DNA from 3 places in the Streptomyces sp. Pv4-95 genome. Region 2 is predicted to be linked to each of the others. Evidence: riboswitches for the same ligand, from Rfam matches in the RefSeq annotation. Region 2 holds a riboswitch; each other region holds the start of a gene.
The links. A riboswitch is a leader RNA that binds a small molecule or an ion and turns the genes downstream of it on or off. The one in region 2 is predicted to bind cobalamin.
Positions count from the first base shown of each region.

Region 1: it holds a riboswitch for cobalamin, as region 2 does, so the genes downstream of both, QOM21_RS12730 (ribonucleoside-diphosphate reductase subunit alpha) here and metE (5-methyltetrahydropteroyltriglutamate--homocysteine S-methyltransferase) in region 2, are expected to answer to the same signal.
Region 3: it holds a riboswitch for cobalamin, as region 2 does, so the genes downstream of both, cobN (cobaltochelatase subunit CobN) here and metE (5-methyltetrahydropteroyltriglutamate--homocysteine S-methyltransferase) in region 2, are expected to answer to the same signal.

Region 1 covers NZ_CP127172.1:2,900,122-2,903,390, forward strand. Annotated here, with positions in the region: gene mctP (monocarboxylate uptake permease MctP) at 1-978, shown strand, start outside; cobalamin riboswitch at 1,162-1,322, shown strand; gene QOM21_RS12730 (ribonucleoside-diphosphate reductase subunit alpha) at 1,483-3,269, shown strand, end outside.
Region 2 covers NZ_CP127172.1:7,555,142-7,558,410, forward strand. Annotated here, with positions in the region: gene metE (5-methyltetrahydropteroyltriglutamate--homocysteine S-methyltransferase) at 1-1,181, opposite strand, end outside; cobalamin riboswitch at 1,342-1,562, opposite strand; gene QOM21_RS33215 (ATP-binding protein) at 2,169-3,269, shown strand, end outside.
Region 3 covers NZ_CP127172.1:4,295,150-4,298,418, forward strand. Annotated here, with positions in the region: gene cobG (precorrin-3B synthase) at 4-1,437, opposite strand; cobalamin riboswitch at 1,562-1,694, shown strand; gene cobN (cobaltochelatase subunit CobN) at 1,819-3,269, shown strand, end outside.

The DNA.
Region 1 (3,269 bases), 4.7 Mb from region 2:
CTGGGCGGCTTCGACGCGATCTTCGACTCGGCCGGGAAGGCGTTCGCGGAGCCGGGACCGACCGGTAAGCCGCGCGGCGAGCTGGCGAGCGGCCCCAACGCCCAGTGGGCCTACGCCACGCTGGCGCTGGGCTCGGCGCTCGCGCTGTTCATGTACCCGCACTCGATCACCGCGACGCTGTCCTCGCGCAGCCGCAACGTGATCCGCCGCAACACCACGATCCTGCCGCTGTACTCCCTGATGCTGGGCCTGCTCGCGCTGCTGGGCTTCATGGCGATCAAGGCCGGCACGGAGATCCACGGCAACCCGCAGCTGGCGATTCCGCAGCTCTTCGAGGACATGTTCCCGAGCTGGTTCGCCGGCGTCGCGTTCGCCGCGATCGGCATCGGCGCCCTGGTGCCGGCGGCCATCATGTCGATCGCCGCGGCCAACCTCTTCACCCGCAACGTCTACAAGGACTTCCTGAAGCCGGACGCCACCCCGGCCCAGGAGCACAAGGTCGCCAAGCTCGTCTCGCTGCTGGTGAAGGTCGGCGCCCTCGCCTTCGTCCTGACCATGGACAAGACGGTCGCCATCAACTTCCAGCTGCTGGGCGGCATCTGGATCCTGCAGACCATGCCGTCCCTCGTCGGCGGCCTGTTCACCCGCTGGTTCCACCGCTGGGCGCTGCTCGCCGGCTGGGCGGTCGGCATGGCGTACGGCACGCTCGCGGCGTACGGCGTGGCCAGCCCCACCCAGGCGCACTTCGGCGGCTCCAGCAGGGAGATCCCGGGTATCGGCGAGATCGGCTACATCGGCCTGACCGCGTTCGTGCTGAACGTCGTGGTCACGGTCGTGCTGACCTTCGCCCTGAAGGCCGCGAAGGCGCCGGAGGGCGTCGACGAGACCAGCCCGGGCGACTACACCGCGGACGTCGGCGACAAGGGCGTCAGCCCCGACCTGCCGCCCGCCACCGCGGAGGCCCCCGTCGGCCACTGAGCCACCGCACCGCCCCCGGCCACGGGCCGTCGCACCTCAGGGTGCGGCGGCCCGTTCGCGTGCCCGGCGCGGTGCGGTAAGCCGGGAGACCCCTTGCCCTGGTGCACGGTCAGACACCCACGGGTGCACGGACAGACACGACTCGATCACTCGCGACGCACAAGATATGGGGGTGCACACGAGAAGGCACCCCCACATGTATGCTCGTGCTCGCTGTCGCCGCAGGGGAATCCGGTGCGAATCCGGAACTGTCCCGCAACGGTGTACGAGTGCGCCCATAAGGCCCCAAAGCCTTGCCGCGCGCCCGTGGAGTCCGAGGACCTGCCGACGGTACGCCCGCACCGCCATCGGTGCGAGCGTCGATACGTCCGGGCCCCGTGGGATGGGCCGGTGGACGCCGCGCGGTGTGCCCGCGCACCCCGAACGACTCCGGGGTGCCCCACGCCCGCGCGCGCCCGTCGCGCCCCTCCCTCCTGGCCCCCGCCGAGTGAGGGAGAGCAGCACGTGACCATCGCGCCAACGGAGCCCGCGTCAGACGCCGAGGTCGTGCGGTCCGCGCCGCCCGCCCCCGCCGACCGGGTCGAGGACGGCCCCGGCGTCGCCCTGCTGCGCACGCTGACCGAGCTGACCGAGGACCTGACCGCGACCGACCCCGGCAAGGTGGCCGCCGCCGCCCTCCGAGGCCGCCACGCGGGCTCCGACGAGGCGGAGTTGCGCTCCCTGGCGATCGAGGCCGCGGCCGGTCTGATCGGTGACGAGCCGCAGTACTCCCGCCTCGCCGCGCGGCTGCTCACCCTCGCCATCGCCGAGGAGGCCGCGGGCCAGGGCGCCACCTCCTTCTCGGCCTCGGTGGACACCGGCCACCGCGAGGGTCTGATCGCCGACGCGACCGCCGCGTTCGTGCGCACCCACGCCGCCCGCCTGGACGCCGCCGTCGACAAGGCACTCGCCGACGGCGCCGACGACCGCTTCGGCTACTTCGGCCTGCGCACCCTGCACTCCCGCTACCTGCTGCGGCACCCCACCACCCGTCAGGTCATCGAGACGCCGCAGCACTTCCTGCTCCGGGTGGCCTGCGGTCTCGCCGAGAACGACTCCGGCGCCGCGCTGGACGACGTCGCCGAGCTGTACCGCCTCACCAGCTCGCTGTCCTATCTGCCCTCCTCCCCCACCCTGTTCAACTCCGGCACCCGCCACCCGCAGATGTCCTCCTGCTATCTGCTGGACTCCCCGCTGGACGAACTCGACTCGATCTACGACCGGTACCACCAGGTCGCCCGGCTCTCCAAGCACGCCGGCGGTATCGGTCTGTCCTACTCCCGGATCCGCGCACGGGGGTCGCTGATCCGGGGCACCAACGGCCACTCCAACGGCATCGTGCCGTTCCTGCGCACCCTGGACGCCTCGGTCGCGGCGGTGAACCAGGGAGGCCGCCGCAAGGGCGCCGCCTGCGTCTACCTGGAGACCTGGCACGCCGACATCGAGGAGTTCCTGGAGCTGCGCGACAACACCGGCGAGGAGGCCCGCCGTACGCACAACCTCAACATCGCGCACTGGATCCCGGACGAGTTCATGCGCCGCGTCGAGGCGGACGCCGACTGGTCGCTGTTCTCGCCGTCCGACACCCCGGAGCTGGTGGACCTGTGGGGCGCGGAGTTCGACGCCGCCTACCGCAGGGCCGAGGCCGAGGGCAAGGCGCTCAAGCAGATCCCGGCCCGGCTGCTGTACTCGCGGATGATGCGGACCCTGGCGCAGACCGGCAACGGCTGGATGACGTTCAAGGACGCCGCCAACCGCACCGCCAACCAGACCGCCGAGCCCGGCAAGGTCGTCCACTCGTCCAACCTGTGCACCGAGATCCTGGAGGTCACGGACGACGGCGAAACCGCGGTCTGCAACCTCGGGTCGGTCAACCTCGCCGCGCATCTCGGCGACGAGACGGCCGGCTGGGAGGACGCGATGGACTGGGAGCGGCTGGACGCGACGGTCCGCACCGCCGTCACCTTCCTCGACCGCGTCGTGGACATCAACTTCTACCCGACCGACCAGGCCGGCGCCTCCAACTCCCGCTGGCGGCCGGTGGGTCTGGGTCTGATGGGGCTGCAGGACGTCTTCTTCCGGCTGCGGCTGCCCTTCGACTCCCCCGAGGCGCGGGAGCTGTCGACCCGCATCTCCGAGCGGATCATGCTCGCCGCGTACGAGGCGTCCGCCGACCTCGCGGAGCGGCACGGCCCGCACCCGGCCTGGTCCTCGACCCGCACCGCCCGCGGTGTGCTGCACCCCGACCACTA
Region 2 (3,269 bases):
GCTTCCGTGCCGCGGGCCAGCCCGCGCGCCAGGACGGCGATCTCCTGCGTCTTCTGACGGGCGAAGGCCAGCCAGCGGGCGATCTGCGGGTCGATGTCGTGCTCGGCGGTGGCGTCCAGCGGGACGTGCAGCAGCGAGCAGGATGCCGAGACATCGACGTGGTCGGCGAGACCGAGCAGTGTGCCCAGCGTGGACAGCGACTTCTCGTAGTCGTTGATCCAGATGTTGCGGCCGTTGACGACGCCCGCGACCAGCCGCTTGCCCGGCAGGCCGCCGGCCGCCGCGAGGTCCTGGAGGTTGGCGGCGCCCGACTCGGTGAAGTCGATGGCCAGCCCCTCGACCGGCGCCTTGGCCAGGACGGTCAGCGCGTCGCCGAGCCGACCGAAGTAGGAGGCGACCAGGAGCTTCGGGCGGTCGGTGAGGGCCCCGAGCTCGCGGTAGGCGCGCGCGGCAGCATTCAGTTCCGCCGGGGTGCGGTCCTGGACGAGAGCAGGCTCATCGAGCTGCACCCACTCGGCGCCCGCAGCCCGCAGGTCGGCGACGACCTCGGCGTACACCGGAAGGAGCCGGTCGAGCAGGGTCAGCGGCTCGAAGTCGGCGGCGACCCCGGGAGCCGGCTTGGCCAGCAGGAGGTAGGTGATCGGCCCGACGAGGACCGGGCGGGCGGCGTGCCCGAGCGCGAGGGCTTCCTTCAGTTCGGCGACCTGCTTGGTGGAGTCGGCGGTGAAGACGGTGTCCGGGCCGAGCTCGGGGACCAGGTAGTGATAGTTGGTGTCGAACCACTTGGTCATTTCCAGCGGGACGACCTCCTGGGTGCCCCGCGCCATGGCGAAGTAGACGTCAATGGGGCATCCCCTGCTCGAGCGAAGCCGAGAGCTTGGGGAAGCGTCGGCGCCGACCGCCGCGCGATGCCGCTCGGGGACAGCGCCGACCATGACACTGGTGTCCAGGACGTGGTCGTAGTACGAGAAATCACCGGACGGCACCTCGTGGACGCCGGCGTCGGCCAGTTGTTGCCAGTTCGCCCGGCGCAGTTCTGCCGCGGTCTGCCGGAGGGCGTCGGCGCCGACGCGGCCTTTCCAGTAGCCCTCGATGGCCTTCTTCAGTTCCCGGTGCTGTCCCTGGCGGGGGTAGCCGTACACGGTGGCCCGTGCTGCCGCGGCTGCGGACTTCGCTGTCACGGAACTCTCCTTCGCGAGATGTCTCGTCGGTGTCCCGGAGACGGAACGAGAGCGCGAAGGAACGACTCACCGGGCGGGCCACGCGCAGGTGCTCTCGCGTGTGCCGCTCGATATGTACGTCGACCCGCCCACGAGGTCACCGGGATGGCCGCACGCGATCGGTCGCGTGCGGGCAACGGGCAGGTCTTCGGACTCGCGGGCCCGTCTCGTACACGTACGAGACACCTACTGGCCGTCGCTTCCCAGACCCGGCCGGGCCCAGTGCGTATGACGGCGTTCGTTCCCACTCACCGCTGCGGGGCAGTCCCGGATTCCCACCGGGTTCCCTCTTACGACGCTCCCGCCTGGCGGACGGGGCGAACCAGCTGCACTCGTCACCCTAGAGGGACAACCAGCGAGCGCGCAGCCCGCACCGCATGGTGGACGGTGATATGAGACACGGGCCGTGGACGCATATCCGGGGACACACAGCCGTACACGGGGGCGCGGAGCATCCGCGTCAGCCGCTCCGCACCCCGCACGCCCGGGCACAGCAGTCGCGACCCCTCAGCCCCGAGACGTCGCCAGGGTGGTCGCGCTGCTGCTCCCGCTCCCCGTGATGGGGCACGATCAAGAAGGTCTCGGGGGAATCAGGGCAGGTCAGGGGCGTTGTCAGTGGGGTGCGGCATGATGCGGGTACGAAGGTTTCACGGGGTGATCGCGGGCACCCCGTGAGGTTGCCCACCCATATTCCAACCACGCCTGTCGAACGGCACGTTGACGCCACTTCGGTGTACGGGACTTCGGTATACGAGTTCGCCCCGCCGGAGTCGATCACCGAGCGGTCTCGCCCGCACTTCGCCGCCGCACGTGGGTGACAAGGGCACGCCACACCTGGGTAACAAGCGGCGGTCGGGGTGCGCTTCGCCCCGTGCGACGCCCATAGGATGATCGCCGTACGGTCAACACGACTTGACGGTGCCGGACGGACAGGACAACGGGGAGACAATGACCAGCCCGACCCAGGCCCCGGAACAGGCCAAGACCCATGAGCCCCACCCCTATATCGGGGGGCGCAATGCCGCGCTGCGCGCGCTCACCGCGTGGCGGATGGAGCGGGCGGGCGCGCCCCGGGTCGTCATCCTGACCGGAAGCCCGGGCACCGGATGTTCGCGGCTGCTCACGGGGTTCCTGATGCTCTGCGACCCGGAGTATCGCAAGGGGATCGAGCTGGAGGCGCTCGATCCGGCGACCGTGCCTTCGGACTTGCCCGCACCTGCGGTACCGAGCGTCGCCGGACTGACGGCAGCGCAGACCCTGTGGCTGCTCGCCGGTCACTACGAGTTGTCCGCGACACGCACCGCCGACATCTTCTCGGAACTCGGTCAACTCCCGTTGTCCGGGCGGCCGGTGACGATCGTCGTGCCGGATGTGGATCGGGCCGGCCCGGTGCGGGGGACGGGTGAGCCCGCGCACGTGGTGCGGGACGCGCTGAAGCCCCTCGCCGCCGTCGACTCCATACGCCTCCTCGCTGACGTACCCCGGGAGTTGGCGGCCGAGCTCGCCGAGGGACTGCCGCCCGGCGTGGCCCAGATCATCGACCTCGACGCACCGGAGTGGGCCGACCCCGAAGGGCTTGTGCTGCAGGCCGAGGCACTGCTCAATCCCCAATTCGGCGCCCCGGCAATGCCGTTCACGATCGATCCTGACGCTCGACGCGCGCTCGCCGAGGCGATCGCCCGGCGCGCGGGGGACGGCGCGGGCAGCCGCCTGACCGTGCACCTCGCCGTGCAGTCGATCCTGATGCACCCGGAGGGCTTCGACCCGGCGGATGCGAGCCAACTGCCGGGCAGCGTCGGCGAAGTGCTCGATCTGCACGCCGAGCGGCTTGACACCCACCCCCGCATCCTGCGACAGATCCTCGCACCCCTCGCCCTGGCCGAGGGCGACGGCCTGCCCGTGCACCTGCTGACCCCGCTCGCCTCCGCAGCCGCAGAGCGGGACATCAGCGAGGACATGGCGCGGGGCATGCTGCTCGCCGCCCCCTTCATCCGCCCCATCGAGAGGGCCGGCGAAGGCATCCCCGAGGACGAGCGGACGCTCCTCGGA
Region 3 (3,269 bases), 3.3 Mb from region 2:
CGGTCATGGAGCTGCCGGCGGGGGCGCGGTGGCTCCGGAGACGGCCGCGGCGACGTCCCGGAGCCGGGCGGTCGTGCCGGCAGGCGCGTCGTCGTCGGCGGCGCTCCCGGGAACGGGCCGCCGGCCCTCCGGTCCCACGACGGACACCTCGTAGCCGTCCTCGGTCGCCAGGACGTCGACCCAGGTGCCGTGCGGATGGCCGCAGCGGCGTGCGCAGCCGGACCAGTGGACGGGGAGCCCCGGCGGGCCCGCGGGGGAATCGGCGATCACGGCGGCGGCGTCGGCGCGGACGTCGCGGAGTGACTTGGCGCAGCCGGGGCGGCCGGTGCAGGCGCCCGTCCGGTGCCAGGGGGAGGCGGGGTCGGTGAGGAGCCCGGCGTCCGCCAGCTCGCGCAGCCGGGGCGCGGACGCGGCGGCCGGCAGCCCGGGGACGATCACACCGCGCCATGGGGTGACCCGCAGTACGCCCGCTCCGTCTTCGGCGGCCACCGCGGCCAGCAGCCGCCACCGGTCGACGGTCAGCCGGCCCAGCGGGGCGAGGACGGACAGGGCGTGGGGGCCGGGGGAGCCGTCCGGTTCCGCGGGCCCTTCGACGACGCCGGGGACGGGGACGTTCGTGTGGTCGGGAGCGGGGCGGGGCTGTTCCGGCGCCGGGACGTACGCGGCCGGAATGCCCGCGGTCCGCATCGCTTCCGCCGTGCCGCGCGCGGTCAGGGCGTGCGCGGCGGGCAGCTCACGTATCCGCCAGGCACCGCTGCCGCTCGCCGCGGCGGCGCCGAGGAACGCCTCGGCGGCGACGAGCGCGGCGCGCGCGACATCCGGCCCGCAGATCCGCACGGCCGCCGGGTCGTCGCCGACGTACAGCAGCGCACTGCTCCCGGCGGTGGCTTCCGCCACAGTCCCCCGCGCCTGCCCGCACGGTTCTGCGACCAACCTCACATCACCGCCGAGCGCCGTCACATCTCCCCTGCCGTCGTCCAGGACGAAGAGGAAACGGCCGGAGAGCGCCGTCGCGGACGTGCTCGCGCAGAGCAGGCCGTCCAGCTGACGGGCCCACAACCGCACGTCAGGCGGGGTGCGGCGGTCCAGACCCGCGAGCGGGGAGGCCAGGATGTTGCGGACGCGTTCGTGGCGTTCGGAGGGCAGCAGGCCCGCGTCGCGCAGCAGCTCCGCGAGCTCCCGGCCGCAGTCCTCCGCGAGGCCGCGCAGTTCCACGTTGCCGCGGGAGGTGAGGGAGAGGTGGCCGTCGCCCAGGCGCTCCGCGGCGTCGGCCAGCGCCGATGCCTGCCGGGCCGTCAAGTCGCCTGCGGGCAGCCGGACTCGCGCCAGGCTGCCGTCGTCGGCGGAGTGCAGCCGCAGCGCTCCCGGGCAGGCGTCACCGCGGTCCCGGAGGGGCGGTGCGGCCGCAGTGGGCCGGAGCGAGGGGGAGGGCGGCATGGCGGCGAGCATACCGACGTCGGGCAAGGGCGGACCGGGGGAGGCGGGCCGGGGGCGGGGCCCGCGCGGGCGGGCCCGGAGGCGCTCTCCCCCGCCCGGCACAGAGCCCTTACTATGCAGGTCGGTGGGTCGGCTGATCCGCCGGACGCCAGCGACGGCGCCAAGGGAGGAAGCCCGGTGAGAATCCGGCGCGGTCCCGCCACTGTGAACCCGTTCCACGGGTGAGCCAGGAACTCCCGCCGTCCTCCTACCGCCCGGGGCGCGGACCCCGAGGAAGGCCTGACGCCGCATGCTGCAATCTTCCGGGGGGCGGCCCCCGCGCCTCCGCGCAACCACCGGGCCGCAGGGCGTGACCCGTGAGATCTCGCGAGGTGCATCCCTGTGATCCTGCTGCTGTCGACGTCCGACACCGACCTGCTGAGCGCCCGTGCCGCCGCAGGCCCCGTGCCGTACCGCCTCGCCAACCCCGCACGCCTCGACCTCGACGAGCTGCCCGCGCTGCTGGAGGGCACCGACCTGGTCGTCGTCCGCCTGCTCGGCGGCATCCGCGCCTGGCAGGAGGGCCTGGACCTGCTGCTCGCCCAGGAGCGGCCGGTCGTCGTCCTCACCGGTGAACAGGCTCCCGACGCCCAGCTGATGGAGGCGTCCACGGTCCCGGTCGGCATCGCGGCCGAGTCGCACGCCTACCTCGCGCACGGCGGCCCCGCCAACCTCGACCAGCTCGCCCGCTTCCTGTCCGACACGGTGCTGCTGACCGGCCACGGCTTCGAACCGCCCGCGCCCGCCCCCACCTGGGGACAGCTGGAGCGCCCGGACGCCCGTACGGACATCGAGGGCCCGCTGGTGGCGGTGCTCTACTACCGCGCCCACCACATGAGCGGCAACACCGGCTTCGTCGACGCGCTCTGCGGCCGGATCGAGGAGGCGGGCGGCCGCCCGCTGCCGCTGTTCGTCGCCTCGCTGCGCGCGCCCGAACCGGAACTGATCGACGCCCTGCGGCCGGTCGACGCCATCGTCACCACCGTCCTGGCCGCCGGCGGCACCAAGCCCGCCGAGGCATCGGCCGGCGGCGACGACGAGTCCTGGGACGCCGGCGCGCTCGCCGCCCTGGACGTACCGATCCTCCAGGCCCTGTGCCTGACCGGGTCGCGCGCCGCCTGGGAGGAGAACGACGAGGGGCTGTCCCCGCTCGACGCCGCCTCGCAGATCGCCGTCCCCGAGTTCGACGGCCGGCTGATCACCGTCCCGTTCTCCTTCAAGGAGGTCGACGAGGACGGACTGCCCGTCTACGTCGCCGACCCCGAGCGGGCCGCCCGGGTCGCCGGCATCGCCGTGCGCCACGCCCGCCTGCGCCACATCCCGGCCGCCGACAAGCGCCTCGCGCTGGTGCTGTCCGCGTACCCCACCAAGCACTCCCGCATCGGCAACGCCGTCGGCCTGGACACCCCGGCCAGTGCCGTCGCCCTGCTGCGCCGACTGCAGGCGGACGGCTACGACTTCGGCGCCGAAGAGGTCCCCGGACTGGTCTCCGGCGACGGCGACGAGCTGATCTACGCCCTCATCGAGGCCGGCGGCCACGACCAGGAATGGCTCACCGAGGAGCAGCTCGCCCGCAACCCCGTCCGCATCCCGGCCGCCGACTACAAGCGCTGGTACGCCACGCTGCCGCAGGAGCTGCGCGCGTCGGTGGAGGAGCACTGGGGCTCGCCGCCCGGCGAGATGTTCCTCGACCGCTCCCGCAACCCCGAGGGCGACATCGTCCTCGCCGCCCTGCGCCGAGGCAATCTGCTGATCCTCATCCAGCCGCCGCGCGGCTTCGGCGAGAACCCGAT